3 regions of the Bacillus sp. 2175 genome follow, and region 1 is predicted to be linked to each of the others. Evidence: predicted binding sites of a transcription regulator. Region 1 holds the regulator's gene; each other region holds the start of a gene.
What was found. The regulator NrdR, encoded in region 1, represses ribonucleotide reductase genes. The targets are predictions, from matches to a motif close to AACACNATATATNGTGTT.
Positions count from the first base shown of each region.

Region 2: a site for NrdR is predicted at 1,126-1,143, ahead of nrdI (class Ib ribonucleoside-diphosphate reductase assembly flavoprotein NrdI). Genes of this name have one in related genera too.
Region 3: a site for NrdR is predicted at 1,994-2,011, ahead of ACXKY9_RS17400 (anaerobic ribonucleoside triphosphate reductase). Genes of this name have one in related genera too.

Region 1 is NZ_CM173819.1:4,305,122-4,308,386, forward strand. Features, by position in the region: gene dnaI (primosomal protein DnaI) at 1-81, opposite strand, end outside; gene ACXKY9_RS22315 (replication initiation and membrane attachment family protein) at 115-1,524, opposite strand; gene nrdR (transcriptional regulator NrdR) at 1,677-2,138, opposite strand; gene speD (adenosylmethionine decarboxylase) at 2,422-2,805, opposite strand; gene ACXKY9_RS22330 (glyceraldehyde-3-phosphate dehydrogenase) at 3,196-3,265, opposite strand, start outside.
Region 2 is NZ_CM173819.1:1,143,465-1,146,729, forward strand. Features, by position in the region: gene ACXKY9_RS06190 (hypothetical protein) at 103-297, shown strand; gene ACXKY9_RS06195 (hypothetical protein) at 397-714, shown strand; gene ACXKY9_RS06200 (hypothetical protein) at 858-1,028, opposite strand; gene nrdI (class Ib ribonucleoside-diphosphate reductase assembly flavoprotein NrdI) at 1,192-1,551, shown strand; gene nrdE (class 1b ribonucleoside-diphosphate reductase subunit alpha) at 1,538-3,265, shown strand, end outside.
Region 3 is NZ_CM173819.1:3,373,027-3,376,291, reverse strand. Features, by position in the region: gene ACXKY9_RS17420 (RNA-guided endonuclease InsQ/TnpB family protein) at 1-220, shown strand, start outside; gene ACXKY9_RS17415 (acyl-CoA thioesterase) at 387-806, shown strand; gene ACXKY9_RS17410 (HesB/YadR/YfhF family protein) at 833-1,123, opposite strand; gene plsY (glycerol-3-phosphate 1-O-acyltransferase PlsY) at 1,232-1,828, opposite strand; gene ACXKY9_RS17400 (anaerobic ribonucleoside triphosphate reductase) at 2,054-3,265, shown strand, end outside.

The sequences.
Region 1 (3,265 bases):
TTCTGCCTTTAGTACTTCATATCTATTTTTAAAGTTTTCATTTTCCATTAATTTTGCAAATGAATTTTGAATATGCTCCATTTTCTCACCTCAAAGAGCGTTCATTCTCTTCTATTAATCACGCTTATATTTTTTTAACACTTCTTCTAGTCGTTTTCTTTCATCTTCTAGCGTACTTGCATCTTTTTCTACACTTGTATCTTTCTTCTCTGTTTCTTTCTCTTGTTCTTTCGGCTCTTCTTCCTTAAGCCAATCTGGCACCATTTCTTTCCGCACCGTTTTCTTCGCCGTACGGCCTTTTTTCTTCGTCTCAGCCCACTCTTGATATTGACGGTTCTCTTCTTTCGCTAACGCCATCGCGTCCGCTACTGTACCGACCTTTTTACGTGCCCAATGCCCAGCAATCTTCTCGACATACGTTTTCGCAAGTTTCATATCTGAGCGTAGCATAACGTAATAAATAAGTACATTCACAACTCCTGGTGTCAATTTTTGATTAATCATGACATCTTCAACGATCTGCAAGTCCGCTTTCGTTGCCTCTGCACCACCAGAAATCTCTTTCAATAGTTGTTTTGGCGAGATTTCCTCTAGCTGCTTTATTAACATCTCCTCTTGCGATGAAGGCTCTTTCTCTTTCATCGTACGTGCAGCATGAGGCTGTACTCTTTCACTTAATACCGGTAATGCTTGACCATTTTCAAATTGATACCAATCGCGCGCTCCTTTTCTAAGCCTTTCCGTATCAATTGTTTGCATCTCTGTCACTGCACCAAGAACGATATTTTGCATCGATAACACATCTACACCATACACGTAAGCAAGTGTTATAACGCAGTCTCTCACTTGATCTGTAATCGCCTTTTTAGGAACAAGAGCGGACAATCCATCTACAAATAAAGAGAAATCAAAGAAATCATTCCAAACTTTCGGAGCGTCTCCCTTCTCGTTACTTGGCATAGTTGTCGTTTTTGGAATACGAAGGTCTTCTTGCGCATGCTCAAGCTGTCCTGGATTAAACGAACCAAACACATCATTGAAAGAACGCGTAACATTTTCATAAGAAGCAAAATCAAATTCTTCTTCTAAGAAATATTGCTTTACTTGATTATATTTTGTCCGGCTCAATCGATTGTATAAAAAGATACTTAAAACAATATCATCAAAAAACTGCTTCGGAGATAAAGGTGGTTGCAACTCATATATGAACATTCGAATATCTTTTTCTTTCTTAATATATACCTTCAATAGCCCAATTGCCTCTAACTTTACTCGTTCCTCATATATTTCAGGAAGTTGCATTTGCATAGTCACCATAAGGGAATGATGCGTATTCTCTTTTCCAAATACACGATCTTGCTCTAGCTCTCCCCATAGTGTCATGTATAAGCTAAAAGCTCTACTACCTATTAACGGCTGATACAACATCGTTAACACTTTTCGGTCGTAATTGTGCAGTAGCCCTTTCGCACTTACTTTATAACGATCAATCGGCAATAGCTCCATCCATGACTGTTTTTCCATTCTTGCTTTTCCTTTCTCTCATCCAATCTATCCTCTACTTCATTCGTTCTATCTTCATTATATAAATTCTTAGTGAAAAAGAGCTATTAGCTTGCGCTTCTAGCTCTCTTATCCTATTATTTACGGTATGTAAAGAGAATAAAATACAACTTCTACTCTCTTTCTTTTTGCAGTATATCTTTTAATTCTTCAATAAATACATTTAAATCTTTAAATTGACGATATACAGAAGCAAAACGTACGTAAGCAACATCATCAATATCGCGAAGTTCTTCCATGACAATTTCACCAATCATATCACTTTTCACTTCTGATATACCTAAATTACGCAGTTCACGTTCCACGCTTTGTGTTACTTCTTCTAATTGTCTTAAAGATACTGGTCTTTTTTCACACGCTTTAATTAAACCACGTAAAATCTTTTCTTTATTAAACTCTTCTCGTGTGCCTTCTTTTTTTACAACGATAAGAGGTGACTCTTCTACCCTTTCAAAGGTCGTAAAGCGACTTAAGCAGCTTTCACACTCTCTCCTTCTTCGAATAGAGCGCCCCTCGTCTACCGGACGCGAATCTAACACTCTTGTACCATTATGAGAACAGGATGGACAACGCAATACATTCACTCCTTTACACTATACTCTTTATTTTTCTCTACTCACTTCACCTAAAATATATATACAATATTATATAACTCATTCTAACTCTCTTACCACTTTAAGTTTCAGCGCATCACTTTATCATCTCATCCTTAAAAATAAGATGGTATATAGAGCACTACCTCATTTGCAAGAATCCAATTTATTCAACTAACGAGTACGTTATATTTTTCCTTTTTTATAAACTAAAAAAGAGGTGCATTATACACCTCTTTACATTTTAAATCAATTATGTTCTTTTTTAAAGAGCTTTTGTTTCTCTCTGCTTAATTTCGAAGCTACCAGTTCCTCGAGGAAGCTCGATGCTCTCACGCGTTTTCGCGTTTAAACCTTCTGCAATATATTCTGCAGCAACATTTGGATCAATACGATCCCCACAAGTATAAACATCAATACTTGCGTAACCGTGCTCCGGAAAGCTATGAATTGTTAAATGTGATTCCGAGATAATTACTACTCCACTTACACCTTGTGGTGCAAATTTATGGAAAGCAACCTCACGCACTTCAGCACCAGCTTTTAGTGCTGCATCCACAAATAATTGTTCAATATACGGCATGTCATTCAGTTTGTCGAAATCGCAATCCCAAAGTTCAGCAATCACGTGACGACCCATCGTATCCATAGTATCCATTCTACAGTTCCCCCTTGTAAATTTATTCTAACTGTTCGAATTGAAAACTAATTTGCAATTTGGCTTGCTCCACTACCACGGGGGAAAGTTAGTCCAGAGAGGTCCTAACCCTTTAAGTAGTGACTACGTACCTCAGCTCTTAAGTTTACGAGTGTTAGTATACTTTGTTTATTTTCATTTTGCAACAACAGTTTTTTCGATTTTCTGTCATATTTTCCTCTTTACTTTTCCCTAAAAAAAATAAACGATTCACAAATGCAGTAATCACAACGCTTCGTGGTATGTCCACTTTTTTAAATATACTTATATAATTTTTTTCCTTTTCAGAAAAAATTAAAAAAAGAGGGCAAATGTTGCCTTGCCCTCTCCTCCCTTATTCACTTAAATGTGTTGCACATTTTCTTGTTTCGCTAACTCTTCAACAACTAACGTTACAAGATCTACAACACGA
Region 2 (3,265 bases), 2.1 Mb from region 1:
TAGTCAACACCAATCGGACTACCTGCAAATAGCGGGATAAATTTACAGTTGTTGACCTATAGAATATAAGATAAAATAAAATATTGCAGAGAGGTGAAATACATGGATAAAGAATTAGCAAATACAATTTTAGATCAGCTAAAAAATGGTGAAATAAAGGAGTATGTTGTTACGAAAGATGTATTTTATACGTTCAGAGAAGTTGTTGTAAATAGAGAAGACTTTAAGCATTTCATTGGTAACGCACAGCGAGGCGGGCAAGTGATTTATACATATTCAGAAACGCCACGTTCATAAAGGAGAATTTTGATCAGCAGGGCATCTCTCACTGATTAGTAGCCTTCACCAAACGGACGTTTCATGCGGGATAAATAAAAGATAAAGGAGAGGGGAATTATGGGCGATTTTAAACAAGGCATTTTACCACATTGGGATTATATGTGGAAAGATAGAGCCGGCAATCGATTTATGGGAATGGTTATGTATCCAGAGAAACGAAAATGTTCAGCAAAAATGCTTCAGAAAATAAAAAGAGCATATGAAGAAGCAATAGAAATTAAAGTAACTGTACAAGTTCAACATACATATCAGTACGTAGAAGGACTGATTGTATACTTTGATGAAGAGGCTCCTGTATGTACAATGCTTGATAAAGATGAAAATCCACATCATATATTTGTAAAAGATATTTTGCGCATTGAGTACTCTGAATAAACTTTTCATAAATAAATTGAAGTTCCATAATAATAATCTTTTTCTATAATAGTTATCTTTTAGTATGTAACGAAAAACGAAAGTATATGTATAATATATTTAATAAGGTAAATTTGATAAATGTAATCGTTTTTTAGAGCAGATTATAGTTTCATATCTGTTCTTTTTTGCGTGATGCTGGAGAAATATATTTCTTCAGCATCTACCGTTTTATGACAAAATATATTGTTAACTTTTTTAAAAATAAGGTTAAATTCGTTGACAACTTTTTTGAAAAGCACTTTATTGACATGAGTTTTAGAATGTTGTTTCATAGTCATTGTATTGAAAAAAAACGGCTATCATGTCGAAAAGTAAAAGTTAAAAAAAGAAAGAATTTATACATATATCTTGTGTCTTATTTTGAAACGTAATACAATATATAGAGAAATCAAGAACAACATATAGAGAATATAGATTTGAGAGGGAGGGTCGGAAATGTTAGTTGCATATGATTCTATGACAGGAAACGTGAAGCGTTTCATTCACAAATTAAATATGCCGGCCGTTCAAATTGATGAAGATCTAGTAATAGATGAAGACTTTATTCTTATTACGTATACAACAGGTTTTGGAAATGTACCAGAACGTGTTTTAGACTTTTTAGAGCGCAATAATGAAAAATTAAAAGGCGTATCTGCAAGCGGCAATCGTAACTGGGGAGACATGTTCGGTGCAAGTGCTGACAAGATTTCTACTAAATATGAAGTGCCTATTGTATCAAAATTTGAGTTATCTGGAACAAATAACGATGTAGAATATTTTAAGGAAAGGGTGCGGGAGATTGCGACACATTGAACTGAATAATGAAATCACGCAAATGCAGGACGGTTTTTATCAGCTTCATAAAGATAAAGAGGCATTAGAAGTCTTTATGGAAGAAGCTAGAGAGAATACCGTTCCTTTTAATAGCGTGGCAGAGCGAATGGAGTATATGAAAGAACATGATTACTATTACAACGTTCTGGACGAGTATAGCTTGGAGGAAGTAGAGGAAGTATATAACATCGCTTATGGTGAAAACTTCGAGTTCCAATCTTATATGGCAGCATCTAAGTTCTACAAAGATTATGCGTTAAAAACGAATGATCAAAAACAATACTTAGAAAGCTATGAAGATCGTGTAGCAATTGTTTCATTATACTTAGGACGCGGTGATGTTTCGAAAGCAAGACAATTCGCAAGCATGATTGTAAAACAAAACTACCAACCAGCGACACCAACCTTTTTAAATGCGGGAAGAAGCAGAAGAGGAGAAATGGTGTCTTGTTTCTTGTTAGAGATGGATGATAGCTTAAATTCAATTGGCTTTAACATTAATACTGCGATGCAATTATCAAAAATCGGCGGGGGAGTAGCTTTAAACTTATCTAAGCTACGCGCACGTGGTGAGCAAATTAAAGGTATCGACAACGCTGCAAGTGGCGTAGTACCTGTTATGAAATTGCTTGAAGATTCGTTTTCATATGCGAATCAGCTTGGCCAACGAAAAGGTGCCGGTGCAGTATATTTAAACATTTTCCATTGGGATATTATTGAATTCCTTGATACCAAAAAAATAAATGCCGATGAGAAGAGCCGTATTCAGTCTCTATCAATCGGAATTATCGTTCCAAGTAAGTTCTTTGAGCTTGCTGAGAAAAACGAACCTTTCCATGTTTTCGCGCCTTATACGGTTTATAAAGAATATGGCAAGCATTTAGATGATATTGACATTGATGAAATGTACGATGAATTAATGAGCAATCCGAAAGTGAAGAAGAAGCCACTAGATATTAGTGCACGTGATATGCTTATTAAAATCGCTATGATTCAGCTTGAGTCTGGTTACCCATACTTAATGTTTAAATCAAATGCAAATAATCAACATCCATTGAAGGATATTGGAACTGTGAAGATGTCGAACTTATGTACAGAAATCTTCCAGCTTCAAGAAACTTCAGAAATAAATGATTACGGTACAGATGACATTATCCGTCGTGATATTAACTGTAACTTAGGATCGTTAAATATTGTAAACGTAATGGAAAATAAAGAAATTCGTGAAGCAGTTCATGCGGGAATGGAAGCTTTAACAGCTGTTTCTGATATGACGATTATTCCGAATGCACCAACTGTGAAAAAAGCAAATGACGAGCTTCATTCAGTTGGACTTGGAGCAATGAACTTACACGGATATTTAGCAAAAAATAAAATCGCTTATGAAAGTGCAGAAGCGAAAGAATTCGCTCGTACATTCTTTATGATGTTAAATTACTATTCTATTGAGAAAAGTATGGAAATCGCTACAGAAAAAGGCGAGACATTTAAAGACTTCGATAAATCTGATTATGCGAATGGCACATACTTCGAAAAGTATGAAACGACAGATTACAGTCCTGTAACTGAAAAAGTTCAGCAACTATTTGAAGGAATTCATATTCCGACAAAAGAAGATTGGACAAGTTTAAAAGAGCAAGTGCAGAAGAATGGTTTATACAACTCATATCGTCTTGCCATTGCTCCAACACAA
Region 3 (3,265 bases), 930 kb from region 1:
TGAGTTCAAAAGACAAATTCAATACAAGTGTGAAAAATATGGTATTGAATTTGTAGAAGCTGATACATGGTATCCTTCTTCAAAAATGTGTTCCAGTTGTGGAAGCATTAACAAAGAACTAAAACTTTCTGACCGTGTATACAAATGCACTTGTGGTCACGAAATGGATAGGGATTTAAATGCGGCTATCAATTTGTCACGGTATGAATTAGCCAGTTAACATCTAAAAAAGTTACGGCTAATATGTAGGATTCGTTGTATCCGAATTTACGCCCTCGGAGTGTTACATCAAACGAAAGTAGCTTCTGTGAAATCGGACACGTAGAACAGGGAAATAAACAAAAATTATAGATTTTTATAAGTTTATGGCAACGGCGAATATACATATGTTTGTAGCAGAACATGAAGTTGAAATCCGTTATGCGGAAACAGATCAAATGGGTGTTGTTTACCATTCAAACTACTTAGTGTGGCTTGAGTTAGGTCGCACGAAACTTATACAAGATTTAGGTTTTTCATATGTTGAAATGGAGAAAGAAGGAATTATTTCTCCTGTGTTAGATTTACAAATTTCATACCGTAAAGCGATGCGTTACGGAGAAAAAGCAATCGTAAAAACATGGGTAGATACTGTGAGCCCACTTCGCGTTGTATATGGATATGAAATATATAATGGTGATGGTGAACTTTGTATTACTGCAAGTACGACGAATATTTGTGCGAAAAAAGAAGGGTTCCGCCCTGTATCATTTAAAAAGTTATATCCTGAGTGGTATGCGAAATATGAGGAAATTAAGAAAAAATAAAAAAGCGTGGCAGAAGCCACGTTTTTTTATTTTTCATAATTAAATTGTGGGAAGTCGTCACCTTCGTTAAGTGTAACAGATAAATTATGTCCATCGAAGAACCATTCATCATCGCCTTCAATAAAGAAGTTAATACCTTCTTCTTGAACTTGAACAGCAGGATGTGCAGGATCATCTTTACGAATCCCTAAAGAAAGTCCTTTTTGCACAGTACTGCAACCACCGTATTGTACGAAAAAGCGTAGTGTTTCATTTGATTGTAAGTTTAATTCATTTTTATACCATTGTGCTGCTTCTTTTGTTACGGAAAGATTCATGTATAGTTCCTCCAAATTATGTTGCTTTTTCTTTAGTATAAAAAATAACGCAAAAAGACGCTATTAATATGCTTCACGTTTTCTTTTTGCGTTATGTGGGTTACGATCTTATTTTTGCTTTTTTGAAAAGTTTGCTTTTGGTTCAGTTTTATTTATAATTCGTCCGATATTTGCACGGTGTTTATAAATAACCATACCTGCTAATAAACACATCGCAATAATGAAGATTTTATCCCCGCTAACAATGGATGCAATAACAGCAACAACTGCTGTTACCATAGAAGAAAGTGATACGTATCTTGTTGTAAATAAAAGGGTGAAAAATACAACAGCCAATATTGCAAAAACAACTGGTGAATAGCATAATAGCACCCCAGCAGAAGTTGCAACTGCTTTACCACCGCGGAATTTCGCGAAGATTGGATAGACATGTCCAAGAACAGCCGCTAACCCGAACCATAGTGGATGAATATCTAATCCGAAAATCATTGGTAGACTTGTTGCTAATGTCCCTTTTAAAATGTCAGCAATTGTAACGGTAAAACCTGCTTTTTTCCCTAATGTGCGGAATGTGTTTGTTCCGCCTAGATTACCGCTCCCGTGCTCACGAATATCGATTCCGTAGCCGATTTTTCCAACAACTAGTGCAAATGGAATCGAGCCAAGTAAGTAGGCAACGATAAATAAAAGATATGTAGTAACCATAAGTTCAGTCTCCTTTATTCAAATGTGTTGATAAAGGGTAAAAAGAGTTTTTCCCGTATATTGTACCATACATTTGTAAAGAGCACATTTCTTTTTTGTAAATGAAAAATTCATTATTTCGTGAAAAAAATTTCACAGTAATGTTACATTTCTCACAGAAACAGTAAGACTATATGTAGTAACATTTTAATCAAAAGATAACAACATATTGGTGGAGGGTTATAAATGTTACAAAATAATACACGTGGAGAAGAAGAATTAATGAAAGTGTTCGAGACAATAGTCCACGGCAATGAACAAGATTTAATGCAAGAAAATGCAAATGTAGACGGCCGCTCTCCAATGGGCGTAATGGGAACGTTCGCATCTGAGAGTGCAAAATATTATGCTGTTGAGAATTTATTGTCAGATCAAGTGAAAAAAGCGATAAATGAAAATATATTATATCCACATGATTTAGATTTTTATGCGACAGGAACGACGACTTGTTCACAAATTCCGTTAGCGCAAATGCTTGCTAACGGTTTTCATACTGGACATGGACATATGAGACAACCGCAAGACATTAAAAGTGCATTGGCTCTTTCGTCTATTATTTTTCAAGCGAATCAAAATATGCAGCATGGTGGTCAATCGTTTGCACTCTTTGATATTGATTTAGCACCTTATGTACGAAAAACAATTGAGAGACATAAAAAACGATTACAATCATATCCGCTTACGAAAGAACAAATAGAGGAATTTGCATGGAAAGAAACGGAAAATGATACGTATCAAGCGTGTGAGGCTTTCGTTCATAATTCGAATAGTATGCATAGTAGGGGCGGAGGACAAGTACCATTTATTTCTATTAATTATGGAACAGATACATCAAAAGAAGGAAGAATGTTAATTAAACAACTTTTAAAAGCGACACAAGCTGGACTTGGTAAAGGAGAGACACCGATTTTTCCGATTCAAATTTTCAAGATGAAAAAAGGTGTAAATTTTGAAGAAAGTGATCCGAACTACGATTTATTTGAATTAGCATTAGAGACAACGGCTGAACGATTGTTCCCTAACTTTTCATTTTTAGATGCTCCGTTTAATGCAGTACATTATGATGGAAGACCGGAAAGTGAAGTATGTTACATGGGATGTCGTACCCGTGTTATGTCTAATATACATGGAGAAGAAACAGCGATTGGTAGAGGGAATTTATCATTTACGTCTATTAATTTAGTGAAATTAGCGTTAATTAGTGGTTCAAAAGAAGCGTTTTTTGAAGCGCTAAACTATTATTTAGATTTAGGAATTAAGCAGCTATTAGAAAGATATGCGTATCAATGTACGAAACGAGCAAGAGATTTTCAGTTTTTATATTCACAAGGTGTATGGCGTGGTGGAGAAACGTTGCAGCCTGAAGACTCCGTAGCCTCGATTTTAAAACAAGGGACG